DNA from 3 places in the Paenibacillus provencensis genome. Region 3 is predicted to be linked to each of the others. Evidence: predicted binding sites of a transcription regulator. Region 3 holds the regulator's gene; each other region holds the start of a gene.

Region 1 (3,284 bases), on a different contig from region 3:
GTCCTCTGGAAGAACCATTCCAAGGTACTCACCCGGCTTCAGATCCTTCTGCTCAGCAGAAGAGTTGAATCCGATCACTTTTTTGCCGATACGGCGTTTGATCATTTGCTCGAGTCCGTCAAAGGCACCGCCACAGATGAACAAAATATTCGTCGTATCGATTTGAATGAATTCCTGATGAGGGTGCTTACGTCCGCCTTGCGGTGGAACAGAAGCAACCGTACCCTCTAGAATTTTGAGGAGGGCCTGCTGTACGCCTTCACCGGAAACGTCGCGAGTAATCGATGGGTTCTCCGACTTACGTGCTACTTTATCAATCTCATCGATATAAATAATGCCGCGTTCTGCCTTTTCTACATCATAATCGGCAGCTTGAATGAGCTTGAGCAGAATGTTCTCAACGTCTTCACCTACGTATCCTGCTTCTGTAAGCGAGGTCGCGTCTGCAATCGCAAATGGAACGTTCAAAATCTTCGCCATGGTTTGAGCTAAGAGCGTTTTACCTGAACCCGTTGGTCCCAATAGCAAAATGTTACTCTTCGACATTTCCACATCGTCAATTTTGCTCTGTGTATTAATGCGCTTGTAATGATTATATACAGCAACAGACAGCGATTTCTTCGCTTGTTCCTGACCGATAACATATTGATCCAAAATATCACGAATCTGCATCGGTTTTGGAATATCCTTCAGATCAATCTCTTCATCATGACCGAGCTCTTCCTCTACAATCTCTGCACATAGCTCGATGCATTCGTCACAAATATATACCCCTGGTCCAGCCACAAGCTTACGAACCTGTTCCTGGGATTTACCACAGAAAGAACATTTAAGCTGTCCTTTCTCATCGTTAAATTTAAACATCTAACCACCCCTTTAAGAATTAATCGGTCTGGTGAGTACTTGGTCAATGATACGGTATTCTAAAGCTTCTTCCGCACTCATAAAATAGTCGCGGTCCGTATCACGCTCGATTTTATCAAGGGGTTGACCCGTACGCTCCACATAGATCTGATTAAGCTTCTGACGCGTTTTAATAATCCAGTCGGCGTGAATTTGAATATCGGATGCCTGACCTTGGATCCCGCCAAGCGGCTGATGTATCATAACTTCACTGTTCTCCAGCGCATAGCGCTTGCCAGGTGCACCCGCAGTGAGCAGAAGTGAGCCCATGCTGGCAGCCATCCCTACGCAGATGGTTGAAACGTCTGGCTTAATAAATTGCATTGTATCATATATACCCAACCCTGCTGTAACAGAACCACCTGGCGAATTGATATATAAACTGATATCCTTCTCCGGATCCTCTGCAGACAAGAATAAGAGCTGAGCAATAACGCTGTTGGCCACATCATCATCTATTGCACCGCTCAGAAAGATAATACGATCCTTCAGTAGTCTTGAATATATATCGTAAGAACGTTCACCGCGATTGGTTTGTTCAACAACCATAGGCACGAGATTCATGTTCCGACCTCTTCTCCATTATAGAATCTTACTGCCACATCAATCAGGGTTAAATAAATATCAGTCTTAATTTTATCATGTTCCCTGTTCAATGTCATTTATGACTGCTTTTCTCAGCCAATAGCTGCTGAAGAGAAAGCTTGATCATATTTAACCATTTTTTTTATGTATGTGCAAATCGGACTTCCATCCTATGGAGTCAAGACCTATAACTCAAGTATATGGAAGGTACAGTTAAAATATCACGACAGCTCACGCATTACCATTTAATAGTATATTTAACTATAAAATGGATATAGAAGAGAAGAAATAAGGCACGTTTAGTAAAATACCTTACGTGCCTTATCTGTTATATTTCTAACGTAATGTGTAATATTATTCTTCTGTTGCTTCTACAGCAGCTTCCTCAGCTGGAGCGTTAACTTCTACGCTGTTTGCAAGAAGGAAGTCGATCGTTTTGCGAAGCAGAGCTTCTTCACGAAGGCTGTCGAAAGAACCGTTGCTTTCGAGAATTTGACGAATCTCTTCTGGAGTACGTCTGAAGGAAGCCGCCATGTTGTTCAGCTCTTCGTTAATATCCTCATCGGATACTTCAATGTTCTCTTGCTTACCGATTGCTTCAAGAACCAGGTTGTTGCGTACGCGTTTTTCAGCATCGCCCTTCATTTGGTTTTGAAGATCTGCTTCTGTTTGACCGGAGAAGCTCATGAACATTTCAAGGTTCATGCCTTGTTGACGAAGGCGGTTGTCAAAGTCACGCATCATGTTGCGTACTTCGGTGTTAACCATTCCTTGTGGAATTTCAACTTCTGCGTTAGCAGCCGCTTTCTCAACAACAACATTCTCTTGGTTTGCTTTTGCTTCTTCTGCTTTGCGCTCAGACAGCTGCTTCGTAAGATCTTCTTTGTACTCAGCAAGAGTATCGAATTCACTTACGTCTTTAGCAAACTCATCGTCGATTGCAGGAAGCACTTTGCGTTTGATTTCGTGTACTTTCACTTTGAAGATGGCTTTCTTGCCAGCAAGCTCTGCTGCATGATATTCCTCAGGGAATGTCACTTCAACATCCTTGTTGTCGCCAGTTGAAAGACCGATGACTTGTTCTTCAAAGCCAGGGATAAATGTGTTGGAACCCAGTTCCAGGGAGTGACGCTCTGCTTGTCCACCATCGAACAATTCCCCATCAACAGAACCTTCATAATCGATTACAGCGATATCGCCGGACTCCGCTGTACCTTCTTCGATGACTACCAGCTCAGCATGACGTTGTTGCAGACGCTCAAGCTCAGCTGTCAGTTCTTCTTCGGAAACTTCTGTGTTCGCCTTAGGAACTTCAAGTCCTTTGTACTCGCCAAGTTTAGCTTCAGGTTTAACAACAACTTTTGCTTTGAATTTGAAAGTTTCACCTTTAGCGAATTGATCGATGTCCACTTCTGGTTGTTCAACAGGGAAGATTTCTGTTTGGTCAACAGCTTCCGTGTAAACTTCAGGAAGAAGGATATCAATTGCGTCTTGGTACAGGCTCTCAACGCCGAAACGAGCTTCGAAGATCGAGCGAGGCACTTTACCTTTACGGAATCCAGGTACATTTATTTGTCTAACGACTTTATTAAAAGCCTTGTCGAGAGCAGCAGCTACACGATCTGCGTCTACTTCAACTTCAAGAACCCCAAGGTTCTTCTCTATTTTTTCCCAAGTTGCTTTCATTTATGCTTTCCCCTCCAAATTTCACATGTTCACCATGTCAAGCGCGTACAAAATAACCATTTTAGTATAAACAACATTAAATGCAATTTCAAGGGTAAACCCTTGTAGCC
Region 2 (3,284 bases), on a different contig from region 3:
AATTGAAGGAGGTTAGATGAAGTGGGGAACAAGAAATGGATTAAACCTTTCGCTGCCGCAGCCATCGCTGGAGCACTATTAATTGGAGGATGGAGCTGGTCTGCAGGGGGAACAGCATTAGCCCAGGAGGCAGCAGCGATGCAGAACTTCATTTCGGTCACAGGGAAAGGTGAAATAGCAGTTAAGCCGGATATTGCCTATTTGTCGATTGGAGCATCATCAGAAGCGGATACCGCTGCAGCAGCGCAAAAAGCGAACGCAGCCAAAATTCAAAAGATTAATACACTGCTGAAGAATACCTGGAAAGTGGACAGCAAGGATATTCAGACCAATCAATTCTATGTACAGCCCAATTATACTTACAGCGAGAAGGATGGACAGAAAATTAAAGGCTACACTGCTTATCATACGCTCAAAGTGTCTTACCGTAATCTTGAGAAAGTCGGCGAGCTGCTGGATGCTGCAACAAATGCGGGTGCGAATCAGATCGATAATGTTGTGTTCTCGATAGAGGATACCGAAGCGTTTGAAACACAAGTTATTGATAAGGCCATGGCGAATGCGAAGCTTAAAGCTGGAGCGATAGCGAATGCGGCTCAGCGTCAGCTGGGTATCGTGCTCAGCGTCAGCCAGGGAAGTCTGGACGAACCCATTACTTATCACAGAGAGTCGCTGGAATTGCAGTCAACTAGTAAAGCCGAAGACAGTGCAAACACAGCAATTGAGAGTGGAGAAATTAAGTTGTCTACTCAGCTGACAGTACGGTATGAGCTGAAGTAGCAATGTCAGAGCTTTACACAATGGTGTTAAATAAACTGAAAAATGGTATTCAAAAAAACATAAAATCCTCGTCCCTTCAAATCAGGAACGAGGATTTTGGTGTTATTACAGCTTATAGACCTTGCGCAGATGTGGAAGACTCAAGAACTTGGTCAACCAATCCGTATGCCTTCGCTTCTTCAGCGGACATGAAGTTATCGCGGTCTGTGTCGCGTTCAATGCGTTCGAGAGGCTGACCTGTACGTTCAGCTAGGATGTGGTTCAGCTTATCGCGCATTTTGAGAATACGGCGTGCACGAATTTCAATATCAGAGGCTTGGCCTTGCGCTCCACCAAGCGGCTGATGGATCATCACTTCACTGTTAGGGAGAGCAAAACGCTTGCCCTTCGCACCTGCGTTAAGCAGGAAGGCACCCATTGAAGCAGCCATACCCATACAGATCGTGGAAACATCGGGTTTAATAAATTGCATTGTATCATATATTGCCATACCCGCCGTGATGGAACCGCCAGGGCTGTTAATGTATAAATGAATGTCTTTCTCTGGATCTTCCGCAGCTAGAAACAGCATTTGAGCAATGATGGAATTAGCGACGACATCGTTGACATCACTGCCAAGGAAAATGATACGATCTTTCAGCAGTCTGGAATAAATGTCATAAGCGCGTTCACCGCGATTGCTTTGTTCTACGACCATAGGAATATAACTCATGCGAAAAACCTCCTCAAAAAAATTTAGAGTCTTAAGTTCACGAGACACGAGAACAGGAACTTCATCTACATATACTTACTGTTTCCGTATTAACCACATCATAAACAATTTCAAACAAAAAGTCAAAGAAAGTCAAACTAATTTGATAAAAAAAGAAACCTGTTCGGTTTCATCGGTTAAATGTATATGAAGCCACTATATAGTAATGGCGCGCCCGCGAGGAATCGAACCTCGATCTCAGGCTCCGGAGGCCTACGTCATATCCGTTGGACCACGGGCGCACATTCAAGTAACTGTCTATGACAGTAATATTGATTATATCTGAATGCGAAAAAATTTGCAAGAGAGTTCCATGATAGAGTTTGATGTTGAACATATTTGTACAACCTATAGATGAAGGGATGAAAACCGATGGTATCGCTTTTTTAATTGTGATATTTTACACAAGCGAATAAAGGGAAACGGCTTTGTAAAATATACTTTTGGACCCCTTGCATCCCACGTTAGATTTGGTTAAAATAAACGTGGGACTTAAAAAGTTAACCCGGGACATTTTTAGTCCACCTCAGAGACCGGAATGAAGGAGCTTGCGGAAGTGGATAGCATGCGAACGATATTAGAAGTGCAGAAGCAGCTTCTACCTGATCTCATGGACGTAATGAAGAAGAGATATACGATTCTACGCCAGATCATGATTTCGGAATTGATTGGCAGAAGAACACTTGCGAACGCCATGGATATGACGGAGCGTGTACTCAGAGCAGAGACGGATCTGCTGAAATCGCAAGGACTCATTGAGATTGAAACGGTGGGAATGAGAATAAGTCAGGCTGGAGAAGAGCTGCTTGAAATGCTTGAACCTGTAGCCAAGGAATTGTTTGGACTATCAGAGATGGAAGAGCAGATCAGAAGAACTTATGGACTTCAGAAGGTCATTGTCGTTCCAGGGGATTCTGAGCATTCGGAATATGCTAAGCGAGAGCTGGGGCGCGCCGGAGCGAAAGCACTGCTGAGTGTCATGCATGATGAGGATGTGGTAGCTGTAACGGGCGGTTCCACAACAGCAGCGATTGCAGAGCATCTAACCCCATCATCATCCAAGCGAGATGTATGGCTCGTGCCTGCACGAGGTGGTCTTGGAGAGAGCTTGGAGCTTCAGGCGAATACGATTGCTTCCATGATGGCGAAGAAGCTTGGAGCACAATATCGGCTCTTGCATGTACCGGATCTATTAAGCAATCATGCCTATGATTCACTGATACAAGACTCCAACATACAGGAAATTCTGGATATGATCCGTAATGCGCGCATCGTGATTCACGGAATAGGCGGTGCGATGGAAATGGCCAAACGGCGCAAGCTGGCACCACAGACGGTCACTGAAATACGTGATGAGGGTGCCGTGGCAGAATCCTTCGGCTATTATTTCAATAGCGAGGGCGAGATTGTTCATACGATGCTGACCCTGGGTATGCGCTTAGAGGATATCAGACGTACCGAGGTTGTTATCGCTATTGCAGGCGGTAAGAGCAAGGCAGCTTCGATACAGGCGGTGCTTCGCTTCGGACAAGAAGATATTCTAGTCATAGATGAAGCGGCAGCAGCTGAAATTGTTAAAGATTTATAGAGTTATGGATTCGTTGTCTTGATGGGCCTTAACAGGCTTGTCTTGAATATATAAAAATTTAAAGCAAAACTTGGGAGGAACTTACTCATGGTAAAAGTAGGTATTAACGGTTTTGGACGTATTGGACGTAACGTATTCCGCGCAGCGCTGAACAACAGCGATGTA
Region 3 (3,284 bases):
TCACTCTCATAAATACATAGAGACTACAAATGTGCTAACTTACAAAATAATAAAAATAGTGAGGTGGGACCATGGAAATTCGGCAATTGAAAATGGAAGAGTTTGATGTAAGTACACAGTTATCTGAATATGCTTTTAGGTATAAGCTGACAGCCGATGAGAAGGAAAAGCGTAGGCAGCACTTCGTTCCTGAGCAGTACTGGGGCTTGTTTGATGATGAAGAGCTGCAAGCGAAGCTGACGCTATTGCCTTTTAAAGTATATGTAAATGGTAAAATATTTGATATGGGGGGCATTGCGGGGGTCGCCACTTGGCCGGAAAACCGTAGAAAGGGTCATGTCTCCCAATTGCTCAAGCATGCGCTGCAGGAAATGAAAAATCAAGGACAGAGCCTATCGTTCTTACACCCTTTTTTGGTGCCCTTTTATCGTAAATACGGCTGGGAGGTCTTTGCGGAATACAAAAGGTACTTCATTCAAGCTCGCCAGCTCCCCCCAAGAGTAGAATACGAGGGGAAGATTGTCCGTGATGTAACAGATATCGCTATACTTGATGGGTTGTATCAATCTTTTGTCAGTCGCTATAATGGTACCTTAGTCCGTGATGAAGCATGGTGGAAGCGCTCCGTGCTGAACGAGGATGGACATACGGCAGTGTACTATTCTCCTGAAGGAGAGGCGCAAGGATATGTGCTTTACGAGAATAAAGACAAAGAGCTTATATGTGATGAGTTTGTTTATCTGAATGAGAATGCACGCCGTGCGCTGCTGACTTATTTTGCAAACCATCCTAGTGAGCAGTTTAAGATAAGCATGGTACCCGTAGACGACGAGCTGCCCTTCTTGCTGCCTGAACCGAGAGTGAAGCAGGAGCTTGTTCCTTATTTTATGGCACGTATTGTTGATTTGAGAGCTTTTATCGATCAGTATCCGTTTGAAGCGAAGCATAGCTTGAACCTGATCCTCCAAGTGGAGGATCCTGTCGCATCCTGGAATACGGGATTCTGGCAGCTGACCGTAAGCGAGGATGGACACGGCAATATAGAACCTCTTCCTTCTGATGATAAGTTATCTGCGGATGTATCTGGGGACATTCAGTCATTTACAGCGATGTTTATGGGCTACAAGCGGCCACGAGAACTTTATTTAATGGAACGATTAGCAGGGAACCCGCTTAGAGCAACCCAGCTTGATCATGTGATTCCTGCGGGTCGAACATTTTTTATGGACTTCTTCTAATTTAACTTTGTGGCAGCTCAGGCTTAGGTAAGATACTTGAAGTTTTAAACTCTCCTGAACAATTCAGGGGAGTTTTTTTCGTAAGGCGCATATTTTATGTCAAAATGAGAAAAATGAAAAAGGAACGCCTCTTGAGAATTCTACATAATGTGATATAATGAATACAAAGTCAAAGAAAGTCAAAGTCAACAGAGATCAAACAGATAAATGTATCAGGGGACTTCTAATGTGAGTTTTATATGCGAAAGAGATTCGCACTCCATCCGAGATGGGTAATTTCAAGGATGGGTAGTAACCTCAGTAGGGAGATTTTTCCTTAGATACAGATGATCCGTGTAATTTAATGTAATGATTTCGAGCTATTAAGGGGCTAATATAGTGGGGGATGTAGAATGCGCAATATTTCTGATATTATCGAACAATATCTGAAAAATATTTTGCAGGATAGCTCTGAAGGCATGATTGAGATCCAAAGAAACGATCTCGCTGATAAGTTCTCTTGTGTACCGTCTCAGATTAATTACGTCATCAGTACAAGGTTTACCCTTGAAAAAGGCTATCTGGTGGAAAGTAAACGTGGCGGGGGCGGATATATTCGCATTCAGCGTGTGGAGCTTCCTGCACAGTTTGCTCTAAACGGGCATTTTCATCAGCATATTGGGGATGAGATTAATCAGACGGCAGCAGAAGGGCTTATCTATCAGCTGGAAGAGGCCGGATTCCTCAACCGCAGAGAGGCTGCTTTGGTCAAGGCGGCTATATCGCGAGAAGTACTGCTTATTAAACTTCCCTATCGGGATCAGATTCGCGCTCGAATGCTAAAAGCAATGCTGATCTCGGTCTTGGGCAAATGAATAGGATTGTTCATATGATCAAGAAAGTGAAGCAAAGGAGGTAAGCGGTTATGATGTGTCAACAATGTAATGAACGCGCAGCAACGCTCCATTTTACAAAGATAGTAAACGGAGAGAAGACGGAATTCCATATTTGCGAGAACTGTGCTAAGGAAAAAGGTGACCATATCTCAGGTATCTCTAATGGTTTTTCCATTCATGGGCTCTTGTCTGGTCTTATGGACTTTGAATCAGGCAAATATAAAACGGCTGGAGCACCGTCTCCGGAGACACTTCGCTGTGAGCAATGCGGAATGACGTTTAGTCAGTTCAGTAAGCTGAACCGATTTGGCTGCAGCTCCTGCTACAATCATTTCTCCAGTCGCTTGGATCCGCTTCTGAAACGCGTGCATGGCAACACCACACATATCGGGAAAGTACCCGTGCGCGCAGGGGAGAAAATCCACCTGAAACGAAGAGTGGATGAATTCAAGCGTGAAATGCAGGAGAAGATCAATCTTCAGGAATTTGAAGAGGCCGCTAAATTGCGTGACCAGATTCGTGAGCTTGAAAAAGAGATAACACAGGAGTAAAGTTTGGTAATAGAGTAAGGAGGTGTGCACCATGTCGGATATCCGGTTTACCGAAAAACCACTAAGTGATTGGATGCGGAATACCGCTGCTGACTCAGAGATTGTCATCAGTAGCCGGGTAAGAGTCGCTCGTAATGTGCAGAGCTTTCCGTTTCCAATGCTGGCAACAGAAGAACAGTCGAGAGAAGTGCGTCGCAACATTATTGATGTTCTTGGATTTGAGGAGGTTCATAAGTTTGGTGAATTCCATGTACTGAATTTGAATGAACTGGATCAATTCGATAAAGAAGTTCTGGTCGAAAAACATTTGATCAGCCCCGATCTTGCGAACGAATCGAGAAACGGAGCTGTAATCCTCAGTGAAGATGAATCCATTAGCATTATGGTGAATGAAGAGGATCACTTGCGTATCCAATGTTTATTCCCAGGTTTCCAGGTGCAGGAGGCATGGAAGAGAGCATCAGCGATTGATGATGTGTTCGAAGCCCATATCAATTATTCATTTGATGACAGAAGGGGCTATCTAACAAGCTGTCCTACCAATGTAGGCACAGGTCTCCGAGCTTCCGTAATGATGCATTTACCGGCTCTGGTCATGACGAAGCAAATCAGCCGAGTGC

What was found. The regulator CtsR, encoded in region 3, represses protease genes until heat stress. The targets are predictions, from matches to a motif close to ATGGTCAATAAAGGTCAAACA.
Region 1: clpP (ATP-dependent Clp endopeptidase proteolytic subunit ClpP) is a predicted target of CtsR. The motif match lies at 1,605-1,625, and genes of this name have one in related genera.
Region 2: clpP (ATP-dependent Clp endopeptidase proteolytic subunit ClpP) is a predicted target of CtsR. The motif match lies at 1,611-1,631, and genes of this name have one in related genera.

What each region holds. Positions count from the first base shown of each region.
Region 1 covers NZ_JBHTKX010000005.1:186,453-189,736, reverse strand. Annotated here, with positions in the region: gene clpX (ATP-dependent protease ATP-binding subunit ClpX) at 1-864, opposite strand, end outside; gene clpP (ATP-dependent Clp endopeptidase proteolytic subunit ClpP) at 877-1,467, opposite strand; gene tig (trigger factor) at 1,843-3,174, opposite strand.
Region 2 covers NZ_JBHTKX010000010.1:52,736-56,019, reverse strand. Annotated here, with positions in the region: gene ACFQ3J_RS25465 (SIMPL domain-containing protein) at 22-780, shown strand; gene clpP (ATP-dependent Clp endopeptidase proteolytic subunit ClpP) at 893-1,492, opposite strand; tRNA gene ACFQ3J_RS25455 (tRNA-Arg) at 1,699-1,773, opposite strand; gene ACFQ3J_RS25450 (sugar-binding transcriptional regulator) at 2,097-3,119, shown strand; gene gap (type I glyceraldehyde-3-phosphate dehydrogenase) at 3,207-3,284, shown strand, end outside.
Region 3 covers NZ_JBHTKX010000012.1:262-3,545, forward strand. Annotated here, with positions in the region: gene ACFQ3J_RS25960 (GNAT family N-acetyltransferase) at 72-1,238, shown strand; gene ACFQ3J_RS25965 (CtsR family transcriptional regulator) at 1,631-2,092, shown strand; gene ACFQ3J_RS25970 (UvrB/UvrC motif-containing protein) at 2,143-2,664, shown strand; gene ACFQ3J_RS25975 (protein arginine kinase) at 2,696-3,284, shown strand, end outside.